Regions from separate parts of the Caproiciproducens puteiluti genome, predicted to be linked through region 1. Evidence: predicted binding sites of a transcription regulator. Region 1 holds the regulator's gene; the other holds the start of a gene.

Region 1 (6,285 bases):
AAAGCAAAGACAGAGATTCGAAGTGGCTGTCTGAGGTAATCGTCGCAGGCATATGCCGACTGCAAAGTCCTCCCACGGGTCACCATTTTCTGTTCTGCAGCAATTCGTTTTTGTTTCCGCCGAGTCGGAGAATTACAATTCAATAAGTTTAGTTGGTACTGATGACGGTGAGGGTCCACCCGTTCCCATCCCGAACACGGAAGTTAAGCTCACTGGTGCCGAAGATACTTGGCTGGTAACGGCCCGGGACAATAGGAAGGTGCCAACACAAATATTCCTCAATAGCTCAGCCGGTAGAGCATGCGGCTGTTAACCGCAGGGTCGTTGGTTCGAGTCCAACTTGGGGAGCCAGAGAAGACCATCAGTCGCAGGATTGGTGGTCTTTGTGTTTTACCCGTATATCCTGAAAGATTCAATCAGGGCGTCGGAAAATGCAGGCCGGATTGTTTTGGACCTTGGATCAAGGGGCGAGCATAACCTGGAGAGACGAAGGAATCACCTGTCGCAAGACGGGTGATTTTCTATTTTTTATGGCAACGTAACCAGGAGGGCGGCTTCTTGAAGGAAAGAGCAGTCATATTCTGCGAATTGCTTTTCTATTTGTAGTCCGCTCCATTTTCAACAGATGGAAGGGGTTTTGTGGAAAATCCGTGCAGCAGTTCCAAAGGAATTTTTAAAAATTCTGAAAGTCAAAGAACTTTGCCGACAATTAAAAGACATCTTAACAGCATTTCCAGTTGATTCCGCAACATGTTCGCGTTTCTCCCCCGTCGAAGGCGGGGGAGAAACCTATTTTGTCTTGCAAACTGAAATAAAATTGCTGTTAAGACGGCCTTTTCAGGCTAACTATAAATCATCATACTGCCTTTACAAAACTTGACAGACCCGGTCTGCTTCCCTATAATGAGGATAAAAAGAACAGAAAAAACATTTCTGCTGTAGTGACAATCATGGAAGCGATTGGAACCTATCAAATGATTTTAGAAAGGTATTATGGTTGATGAAATATACTCATATCGTTTTTGATGTTGACGGAACGCTGCTTGACAGTGAGGACGCGGTGCTTTTATCCTTTCAGAAGATGCTTTTTACCATACAGGGGAAAATGTATCCGCTGGAAGAGCTTCGGTTTTCCCTTGGAATCCCAGGGCATGACACGTTGGCCAGAATGAAGGTTGAGCCGCTCGAAGAGGCTTTCCGCATATGGGGAGAATATGAACTGGAGTTTTCCTATTCCATAAAACCATTCAAAGAAATCCCTTCAACGCTTTTACAGCTGAAAAAAAATGGGATTCAAATGGGCATTATTACGTCCCGGACGAGGGAAGAGTACGCGACGGTTGTTTCTTCTTTCGGGCTGGATCATTATTTTGAACACATTCTCTGTGCGGAGGATTCATCCGGACACAAGCCCGATCCGGCGCCGATGCTCAGATATATGGAGCTGTCCGGTGCGAGTAAGGAAAATGTGCTGTATATCGGGGACTCCGCTTATGACTGCAGATGCGCGCACGGGGCGGGTGTGGACTTTGCTTTGGCTTTGTGGGGCTGCCGCGCTCCGGAGGGCATTTCTCCGGAATATGCCCTGGAGAAGCCGGAAGATGTATTATCTTTATAAGAAAAATGAAGGGAACAGATTCCCTATGCAGTATGGCTTAAAGTTTAAGGAAAGCGTTGAGGTGCGGGTATGATTGGAATCATCGGGGCAATGTCGGTAGAAGTGGAAAATTTAATCGCGGTCATGACGGATAAAAGTACGCAGACAGTCAGTTCGGTGGTTTACTATATCGGGAGAATAGAGAATATCGACTGTGTTGTTGCCAAATGCGGCGTTGGAAAAGTTGCGGCGGCGGTCTGCACGCAGACCATGATTTTGAATTATCATCCCAGCGCGGTTATCAATGTCGGCGTTGCGGGCGGTATCGGCGCAAACATCCATATCGGCGATATCGTCGTATCAAGCGGGCTGGTGCAGCACGACATGGATACCACCGCTATTGGGGATGAAAAGGGCCTGATCAGCGGACTGAATATCGTCACCGTTCCCGCCAGCGCAAGGCTGGTTGATCTGGTGGTTTCCACCGCGAAGCAGATTTACGGTCAGGGCGTGCATGTCGGGGTGATCGCCACCGGGGACCAGTTTATCAGCAGCGGGGAAAAGCTGCGGGAAATCGCCCGGGACTTTCAAGCTTCCGCGTGCGAAATGGAAGGCGGGAGCATCGCGCAGGTATGCTACATAAACCATGTGGATTTCGTGGTCATCCGCGCCATCTCGGATAATGCCAATGAGGCGGCCAATATCGATTTTGCCGCTTTTGCTATTTCCTCCGCGCATAAAACCGCGGAGCTTATCACAAAAATATTACCCTCCATCTGAAAAAGAGGTGTAAGACATGAAGATCATCGACGTGTCGCGTGAGCTTTTTTCCGCACCGGTTTATCCGGGGGATCCGGAGCCTTACCGGGACCCCGTGCGCCGGATGGAGCTGGGGGACGTCTGCAATCTTTCAGGTTTTTACACGGGATGCCACAGCGCCACCCACGTTGACGCACCGCGCCATTTCATTGAGGACGGCGAGACGGTCGACCAGCTCGATTTGGCGCGGCTGACAGGCCCCTGTACCGTTGCAGAGGCAAGCGGTATCATTACCGGCTCCGATATTGACAATATCGTGCCGCATGCTCAGAAAATGATTCTGTTCAAGGGGCAGGCATTCCTGTCCCAAAGCGCCGCCTTCGCGCTGACGGCCGCAGGCGTTACCCTCGTGGGAACGGATGCGCTCAGCATCGAAACGGAAGAGGACGACTCCTTTCCCGCGCACAAAGAGCTGCTGGGGGCGGGCGTACTGGTTCTGGAGGGGCTGGACCTCTCCGCGGCGGAGCCCGGCGACTACCGGCTGATCGCCCTGCCGCTCCGCCTGGGCGGAGCGGAGGCTTCTCCGGTAAGGGCCGTCCTGCTTGAGAATGAAGGCGATTGTTTTTATGAATCCACAGATTCGGAAATTTGAAGAACTGACTGTTAATGCTTTTCCAGCTTTACAGACGGAACTGTTTGACGGTTGGGTTTTACGCTTTTCGGATGGGTTTAGTTATCGGGCGAACTGTATTTGCCCTCTTTATCCGTCGGAAATCAATCTGGAAAATAAAATCAAGCTATGCGAACAAAAATATGCTGCAAAAGGCTTGCCGGCGGTCTTTAAAATGACGGAAAACACACGGGATTTGGACGGAATCTTGGAACAACGAGGTTTCTCCATAGCGAAAAGCGTGGACCTTATGAGCGCTGCGATACCACCGGACTCTGACGCACATTGCTTGAACGGTGTGGAGGTATCAGAAAAAATAGATGAGGAATGGCTGAATGCGGCTGTCTGTTTTTCTGATATACACCATAAGGCCATGCAGAACATCCAAAAAAAGATTTTAAGGAAGATTGCGGGCAGGACTGTTTGCGTAAAGGTTAGGCAAGATAAAAGGGTGGTTGGATGCGGTTTGGGCGTCCTCGACGGCGGTTCTATCGGATTGTATGATATACGGGTGGATGAAAACCATCGCCGATTGGGATTCGGTACGCGTATTTGCAGGACTATTTTACAGGCCGGTAAAGCTGCGAATGGAATGGAAGCATATTTACAGGTGAGTTGTGAAAATCACAAGGCTATCAGCCTGTATCAGAAATTAGGCTTCCATGTGCTTTACCACTATTGGTTCAGAGTAAAGCGGACGGACAATTGTGTGGATATTATAGATTGACGGTTTTTTGTTTAAAATTTTCGTTCGCAAATAGCAAAGGCGGGAAATTGTAAAAATTTCCCGCCTTTGACCGTATCAAATTTAATAATACCGGAACACCGCGACGACTTTCCCGAGGATCAAAACGTCTTTCGTGTAGATCGGCTGGTAATCCGGATTTTCCGGCTGAAGGCGGATCCTGTCCTTTTCGCGGAACAGACGCTTCACCGTAGCCTCGTCTTCGATCAGGGCAACCACGATTTCCCCGTCGAGCGCGGTCGGCGTTTTCAGAGCGACGACAATATCGCCGTTCAGAATCCCGGAGTCCTTCATGCTTTCCCCTCGGACATTCAGCGCAAAATATTCTTCATCGCTGTGACGGGCGGGTGAGAAGGGGACATAGCCCTCCACCTCTTCGACAGCCAGAATCGGCTGGCCGGCGGCGACCTTTCCCACGATGGGGACCTGTATGGTGCTTTGTTCCCCCGCAAGGTGAATTGCGCGGTTCAGGCCCGCGTCACGGCTGATATACCCGGCGCGTTCCAACGTTTTCAGGTGAGCGTGTACGCTGGAGGTCGACTTCAGCCCGGTTGCGCTGCAGATTTCGCGCACAGTGGGCGGAAGCCCGTTTTCGGCCCGGCTTTTTAAATAGTCATATACTTTTTGCTGGCTTTTGGTTAACATTCCGCAGCCCTCCCGTGTATTTGGCTTCTGCAAATATTATAGCACATTTTTGAAAAAAATCAAACAAATGTTTGGAATATTAAAAATTCATAAGATATTCATAGCTATGTAACAACTGAATCCCGCCATGCGATATAATATAGACGTAATCAAGGATATGGAGCCGCACCATTACTTGATACATGTTCTACCCTCCTCAATATACCCCTCAAGCTAATGAAAAAGGACCTGGTCGAAATGGATTAGGTCTTTTTTCTTTTTTTATTTTTATGATAAAAATGTTATCCCCCGAATATAACGTTTGATTTATGGCCAAAATATATTCGGAGGTGGCACGAATGAGTAATTTACATCTGCTAAACAACAAATCACAAAAGAATAACTCCAAGGGATTTTATATCGCGCTTGGCGTGTGCCTGATTGCGGTTGGTGTTGCGGCTTGGACCACTTACGACAGCGTGGTCAACTATGCTTCTCCCGACGAAGGGGCGACAAGCAGCGCACAGGTGCAGCATACGAATGAAACGGTAAGCGGAATCAAGGTCTATACGGGAGACGAAACTTCTTCCGCAGAAGAGCCCGCCCAGTCGGAACCGGCAAAGGAAGAGCCGTCTAAGGCTCCGTCCCAGGCGCCGTCTGCTCCGCCGTCGTCCGCCGTACCGGCCAAGCAGACCGCAGCCAGCGTTCTGACCTTTGCCAGCCCGGTCGAGAAAAACGTCACGCTGAAATTCAGCGGAGAAAATCCCATTTTCTCAAATACGATGAAGGACTGGCGTGTGCACAACGGCACCGACTTTTCCGCTAAGGAAGGAACCGCCGTCAAGGCGGTCGCGAACGGCACGGTAAAGAATGTCTATACGGACGACCTTTACGGGCTGACGGCTGTGATTCAGCACGGAGATTACGAAACCTATTACTGCGGTTTGGCAGCGGCGAGCGTCAAAAAGGGAGCGGCCGTCAAACAGGGTCAGCAGGTCGGAACGGTCGGAACGGTTCCGTGTGAAAGCGCCGACGCATCTCATCTGCATTTATCAATGAAAAAGGGTGGAAAATATATCGACCCGCTTTCCATTATTAAATAACTCGCCCCCGACACTGTAAACGATTAGGGGCAAAATCACAGCTGCAGAATGAATGGTTCTGCAGCTTTTTTGTGATCTCCGTTTTTTTATTTGTGAAATCCGGCTTTCTGTGCTATAATAAGACCGAAAGTGGTGGATCCTACAAAAAATGTCGAATTTTTATTTAACACTTTGTTAATGATTTATACACTTTCTGTTACCACAACGGCAAGAAAATCAAACTATACTGAGTATGGTTGGAAAATACGTAATTCGGAAGGGAGGCACAGTATTGAAAGACAGGAACACAACCCTCGTATGCGTTACGGGTCAGCGTGACTGTGACAGACTGATTCGGGCCGGCAAAAAAATTGCCGAAGAGAGTTCCTCTTCTTTACAGGTACTCTGCGTGCAACCAACCTCTGCGGGATTTGAGACCAGCTGTGAAGAGCTCGAATATCTGCGTCAGACGGCGCGTGACGCACAGGCGGAAATGACCGTTTATTTTAACGACGAAGCGGCCTTGATCGCGGTAGGGTTTGTAAAACAAATCGGTGCGATCCATGTTGTAACGGGAATGGCGGAGGCACCGGTCAACGGATTTGTAGAAATGATCCACAAGCTTTTGCCCAAAATTCCGATCTCAATGGTGGCAAAAGACGGAACGATTTATAATATTTGTCCATCGGGAAAAAAACAGCAGACTGTTAAACTGGCAGTCCAGAATTAGTACATAGCCGGGCGCCGGGGATTACACTCCGGCGCCCTTTTTCTATGTTTGCCGCCCTTGTTTCGGTACTGAACGGCT
Region 2 (6,285 bases), 450 kb from region 1:
GCGTCGGCGGATACCGCGTCATACGGCACTGCGAAAACGTCCTTCTTCTGTTCCAGAATGATGTCCGCGCTTCCGTTCATGCCGATTCTCAGGGGGGTATCCTTTGAGGTGATCAGAACGTCGGCCTCAAATTCGGCGTCGTTGCTGCTGGCGGCTTTGCCGTCGGCTCCCTTGACGGAAGCGGGAGAAACCCTTTCGAGCACGCCCTCAAATTCCTTATCGGCGATCGCGTCGGCCGTCACAGCCACCTTCATGCCTTCTTTTACGTTGGTGATGTCGTACTCCTTGATTTTCACGGTCATTTTCAGCGCGGCGGTGTCCTCTATTACAAACATCAGGCTGCTCGCGGGGGCGTTCTGCACCGCGTAAACGGCGGTGACCGTGCCGGAATTCGGGGCGGTGACCGTGCACTTGTCAAGCTTGGTCTGCAGCGCCTGCAGTTCTTTTACCGACGCCGTGTCATCGGCGGAAAGCTTCGAGGTAATAATGTCGTCCTGCGCCGTTTTCAGGTCCTGATTGACGGAGGTCTGTGTCGCCGTGAGCGACTTGACCGCGCTGTCATACGCGGACTGCGCTGCCGCGGTCGATTTGACGTACTGGTCGCGCTCCTCGTCCGCGGCGGTTGCCACGGCGTTCAGGTTTTTCTGCGCGTTGTCGTAGGAAAGCTGGGCGGATTCCATGGCGTTTCTGTACTGGGACAGCTGAGATTCATATTCATAGGTGCCGTCCATGTCGTCCTTATATTCTTTCTTGTAATCATTATATGTTTTTGTTGCGTTGTCAAGCTGAAGCTTGGCGCTGCTCAGCGTCTGTTTGGCGGAAAGCAGCGACGTGTTCAGGTTTTCCTGTATATGCTTTTCCGCGTCGCTCTGTTTCTGCTGCGCATTCTCCAGATCGCGCTTGGCGGAGTCCACTTTGTCCTGTGCGGCGTTGATCTGCGTATTCAGCCCGGCGTTCAGAGTGCTGGAGGTATCGTTGTATTTCTTCTCGCTCGCCTGTATCTTCTGATAAGCCAGCTTCGCGTTGCTGCTCAAAGCGGCCTGCTTTTGCCCGATGGTATCTTCCAGGTCCCCAGAATCCAGCTTGCAGAGCACGTCTCCGGCGCTGACGCGGTCGCCGACTTCCACGGGCAACGTTTTGACGGAATAATTCAGGTCCGTATATACCTTTACGGAGTTGGTGCTTTCCACCACTCCGGTAGTGCTGACCGTGTTGCGCAGTTCGGTTTTGCTTAGGGGGGTGCTCTGCACCGATGGTACCGCGGAACTTTTCGGCAGAAATGCGTTGACCGCAACCGCGGCTACAACAATCACCGCGACGGCGATCAAAATAATCTTTTTCCTTTTTTTCTTCACAGTGGTAGTCACTCCTTCGTTTGTGGAACAAAAAGCACGTTGACAGTTCTATCCAGTATGTACTATTTGATTAATACAATCATACAGCCGAGGGGTAAAAATGTCAATATTAAGACTATAGGAATTGGGCAAAAAAGAGTTTAAATAATTGTGAAAAGAAATGGTGTATTCTGTGAACAATTACAAGCGGGCCTTTTCCTAACGGAAAAAGGCCCGCAAAGCAAGGCGCGGCGGCAAATAAAAAACAGATGATCATCGGCCTGACGATTCCGGACCGGAACCGTTCAGAAGCTTCGGCCCCCCGGGCAGCTCCTGCTTTTTTCGGGTATTTCTCTCCGTGCTGAATTCCGTCATGCAGCTCCAGTAGCGCTTTGGCATATGGCTCATACGGCACTTCGGGTTGTGGCGGCCCTGCACCTCGATGGTGTTGTAAAAAAGACGCCAAAGCTCCCGGAAGGAACGTTCTTCCTCGTCCGGTTCGGGCATCTGGAAATCGTCCGCGGAAATGATTTTGGAGCGGTAGGGCTGATAGATCAGCGCCATGGAGTGCGTGCGGTCGTAAATCAAAAAGCGTTCCTCCGGGTACCGTTCTCGGAAATGCGGGGCCAGCAGGGGCAGCACGAGGTTTTTGGGCTCGATCTCGGCGGCCAGCGCGCCGTCAAAGACGGAAAAGCGCAGGAAGCCTTTCAGCAGGTGCGCTTCGTTGGTCAGGTGCTTGACCGCTTTAAAAAGCGTGTTTACCACATCGTCCGCCAGCATATTCATCACCCGGGGACCGCAGGAAAAGCCCATGCGGAGAAACAGCAGGATAAAAAGCTCTTTCCGGGGCAGGCACGTCAGATAAGCGTGGCGCACGAAGTCCAGCGCTTCCATCCCCATTTTCCCCGGGATGGAAGCCAGCACCCGGGCCGATTTTTTGGGATCGGTGACGATCTCCTTCTGCGGCAGCAGAACGGTCTGCTCCGCGTCGGGCGAAAAAATATCCGCGGGAATTTCACGCTTTTCGTAGCTCTCAAAGACACAGCATAAAAGCCCGTCAAAGCTTCCGTCGTAGCAGTAAATCAGATTTGACCGGTCAGGCATTTTCGCACATCCTCCTGTGTCAGGCGCGGCTGTTCGAACAGGGAAAGCTGCTCCGGTTCAAAGCCCGCGCCCTGACGGTACATGCCCAGCGCGGTATCGGACATCAGCGAGCGCAGCGCGGCGTCCTGCGTGATTTTCAGCCCGTCCGCGATTTTTCCGCCGCAGGTAATGAAATACTGCGCCCGTTTCAGCACGACGCCCAGCTTTTTCAGCCCGTCAAAATTCAGCGGCCCGGTACGCCGGGCGGTAACGATGCGTTTGGCGCTGGTCACGCCGATTCCCGGTACGCGCAGCAGCTCCGCGTACGGCGCGCGGTTGATTTCCATGGGAAAGCACTCCATATGATTGAGCGCCCAGTTGCATTTCGGGTCTATATAAGGGTTAAAGCTTTGATGACCGGGATCCAGGATTTCATTGGCGGTAAAGCCGTAAAATCGCAGAAGCCAGTCCGCCTGGTACAGGCGGTGCTCCCGCAGGAGCGGGGGCTTTGTGTCCGTGGAGGGCAACAGGGCGCTGTCGGAAACGGGCATATAGGCGGAAAAGAAAACGCGTTTCAGCTTGTATTTTTTATAAAGACCCTCGGTCAGGTTCAGAATCTGAAAATCCGTCTCCGGCGTGGCGCCTACGATCATCTGCGTGCTCTGTCCGGCGGGGGCGAACCTGGGAGCGTGCCGGTATCTGACAAGGTCGGTGGTGTTTTCCTGAATCCGGTTCTGAATATATCCCATGGGCGCCAGAATGGAATGCTTTGATTTGTCCGGGGCCAGCAGCTTCAGGCTGCTCTGGGACGGCAGCTCAATGTTGACGCTCATGCGGTCGGCTAGCATCCCCAGACGGGAAATCAGCACGCTGTCCGCTCCGGGGATGGCCTTTGCGTGGATGTAGCCCGAAAACCGGTATTCCTCCCGCAGAATCCGCAGCGCCTCGATCATCTGCTCACAGGTGTAGTCCGGGTTCCGCTGAATGCCCGAGCTGAGGAAAAGCCCTTCTATATAATTGCGGCGGTAAAAGTTGATGGTCAGCTCCGCCAGCTCGCGCGGGGTAAAGGCGGCGCGGGGCGTGTCGTTGGAGCGGCGGTTCACGCAGTACTGGCAGTCGTAGGTGCAGGCGTTGGTCATCAGCACCTTCAAAAGCGAGATGCACCGCCCGTCCGCGGCAAAGCTGTGGCAGATGCCGCAGGCGGTGGCGTTTCCGATCCCGCCGCGCGAAGCCTTTTTGTCCACTCCGCTGGAGGTGCAGGCCACGTCGTACTTTGCCGCGTCGGTCAGAATTTTCAGTTTATCGAAGACGTCCATGTCTTTCAGCTCCTTATGATGGGGTCCCGTTCCTTTTGGCGCCTACTTGCGGCGATGTGCTCATGAAGCAGGGAAACTCCTTCCGTTGCGCCGGGCGCGCCACCTCCCTCGCGGAGGGAGGCAGGGATTTTTCCCTCTTTAGAGGGCTTTTCTTTATCATAACACAGAACATACGTTCTTGTAAAGGCAGAGAAAAAATTTTGAGCGGAGAAGCATTTCGATTGCATTTTAGATCTTTGTCAATTTGGAGAGCCATTCTCCATAACCGTAATGTTTCGAAAGCTACCGATCCTGTTTTTAAGCTCGGGAAACTGATATTTACACAGAAGAAAAAATAAAAATCTTATACAAGCGGAAATTCTTTGACTAATATTCCTATATATTATATAATAAATGCAGATTTTATAAGAAAATAAGGCAAAATCGGACAGGTTTCGAAGAAAGAAAGCAAAAAGTTTCATAAATTTATTTTTTTATAAAATATATTGACTTTTGAAAGTTAATGATATAATATTAAAACACAACGAAAGGGAGAGCGTTATGCTTACTGTAGAAAAAAAGAACCTGATCCTTTCCATGCTGCAAGAAAAACCGGTCGTAACCGTACCGGAGCTGAGCCAGGCGCTGGAAACCTCTGAGGTGACCGTGCGCAAGATCCTGAATGAACTGGACGAGCAGGGCCTTTTAAGACGTACCCGCGGGGGTGCGGTCAACATCTCTACCATTCGTGAATTTGAAGAAAAAGAAAAAGAGAAGAAGAACACGGGCGAAAAACGGGCGATCGCAAAAAAAGCGTATGAGTACATCGATCCCACGGATACCGTTTTTATCGACGCCGGTTCTACCACGTTGGAGCTTGTCAAGCTGATTAAAAACGGAAGCAAGCGCGATATTGTGGTGATTACCAACGCGCTGAACATCGCGTTTGAGCTTCTGGACGCCGACGACATCGAGTTGGTGTTTATCGGCGGGAGCGTCCGCCACAAAATTATGTCCTGTGTCGGCGGATTCGCGGAAAACACAATTAACAGCCTCTGTATGGATAAAGCGTTTATCGGGTGTAATAGTATTACCGTGGAAACGGGAATTACAACCCCGAATCTTTATGAAGCACAGGTCAAACAGTGCGTGCTCAAAGCCGCGCGCGAAACCATCCTGATCTCCGATTCCACCAAATTCGGGCATACGTCCATGGCGCGGATCAGCCCGATCAAAAATATGACGCGGCTGATTACGGACAGCCGGATTCCCCAGCAGCTGAGAAGCCAGATCGAAGGTACGGGAGTCGATCTTGTCGTGGTCAATCCGGAGGAAAACAATGAAACGCGAAAGGACAATGCATTTTGAATAAGATCATCAACCAGCCGGAACAGATGATAGAGCAGATGCTCGAAGGCTATATTGCCACCTGCCCGGATCTGCTGGAAGCGCTGCCCCAGTCCAAAGGCATTCTGACAAAGCGGAAAAAGGACAAGGTGTCCATCGTGACGGGCGGTGGTTCGGGAAACGAGCCGTGGATCATCGGTTACGTGGGTGAAGGGCTCGCGGACGGCGCAGCGCTGGGCAATGTGTATATTGCGCCCCCCGCGCGGGCAATTTTAAATGTGACGAAAGCAGTCCGCCACGAAAAGGGCGTTATTTATATCTGTACGAATCACGCGGGCGACGTGCTGAATTTCGAGCTGGTAGGCGAGCTCGCCGAAATGGACGGCATCCGTACGCGCTGCGTGTTTGTCGCGGACGATATCACCAGCGCCCCGCGGGAGCAGCAGAGCGAACGCCGCGGCGTGGCGGGAATCGCGATGGTGATGAAGGTCGCGGGCGCGGCGTGCGACGCCGGGCTGGAGCTGGACGACGCGGTGCGGGTCATTCAGAAAGCGAACCGCAGCACGTTCACGTTCAGTGTGACCACCTCTCCGGGCTATCTTCCCAGCGGAAAGGCCATGTGCGAGCTGCCGGACGGCTTCATCGAGTACGGCATGGGCTTCAACGGGGAGCCCGGTGTCCTGCGCACGGAGCTGAAGCCCGCGGATGAGATCGCGGATACCATGCTGAAATACCTGCTGGACGACAGCGGGATTTCCGGCGGAGACGAGATCGCCGTCATGGTGAACGGGTTCGGCTTTACCAGCCTGCTGGAGCTGAGCATCGTCAACCGCAGGGTGGCCGAAAGCCTCAGGGAAAAAGGAATCATTCTGCACGATATTTTTATCGACACGCTTTTCCAGCCGCAGGGGACCGGCGGGTTTTCCATTTCGATCCTGAAGCTGGACGAGGAGCTGAAACCGTATTACGACGCGCCCGCCTATTCGCCGTTCTTTAAAAAGTACAGATAAATACGGACGCGCTCTACAAGCGCCGGAATTTTAGGAGACAGAGTATGGAAAATACCATGAATACGCGTCAGCTGCGGGACATGTTCCTTTCGGTCGCGCGCAAGGTTGTGGAAAGTGAAGACTTTTTGACGGAAATCGATCTGAAAATAGGGGACGGCGACCACGGCTTCGGCATGGCGCTCGGCTTCAAGGCAGTGAAAGCGGCTCTGGAGGGAA

What was found. Region 1 encodes LexA, which represses DNA repair genes until DNA is damaged. Its sites were predicted from a motif close to CNAACANNTGTTNG; they were not measured.
Region 2: a site for LexA is predicted at 3,899-3,912, ahead of ACRQU7_RS00585 (putative DNA modification/repair radical SAM protein). Genes of this name have one in related genera too.

Annotation. Positions count from the first base shown of each region.
Region 1 covers NZ_CP194790.1:572,209-578,493, forward strand. The annotation lists rRNA gene rrf (5S ribosomal RNA) at 152-268, shown strand; tRNA gene ACRQU7_RS02825 (tRNA-Asn) at 276-351, shown strand; gene ACRQU7_RS02830 (HAD family hydrolase) at 1,001-1,618, shown strand; gene ACRQU7_RS02835 (5'-methylthioadenosine/adenosylhomocysteine nucleosidase) at 1,688-2,377, shown strand; gene ACRQU7_RS02840 (cyclase family protein) at 2,394-3,008, shown strand; gene ACRQU7_RS02845 (GNAT family N-acetyltransferase) at 2,983-3,753, shown strand; gene lexA (transcriptional repressor LexA) at 3,835-4,416, opposite strand; gene ACRQU7_RS02855 (M23 family metallopeptidase) at 4,755-5,498, shown strand; gene ACRQU7_RS02860 (hypothetical protein) at 5,770-6,207, shown strand.
Region 2 covers NZ_CP194790.1:117,979-124,263, forward strand. The annotation lists gene ACRQU7_RS00575 (efflux RND transporter periplasmic adaptor subunit) at 1-1,355, opposite strand, end outside; gene ACRQU7_RS00580 (TIGR03915 family putative DNA repair protein) at 1,608-2,438, opposite strand; gene ACRQU7_RS00585 (putative DNA modification/repair radical SAM protein) at 2,417-3,733, opposite strand; gene ACRQU7_RS00590 (DeoR/GlpR family DNA-binding transcription regulator) at 4,274-5,080, shown strand; gene ACRQU7_RS00595 (dihydroxyacetone kinase subunit DhaK) at 5,077-6,069, shown strand; gene dhaL (dihydroxyacetone kinase subunit DhaL) at 6,114-6,285, shown strand, end outside.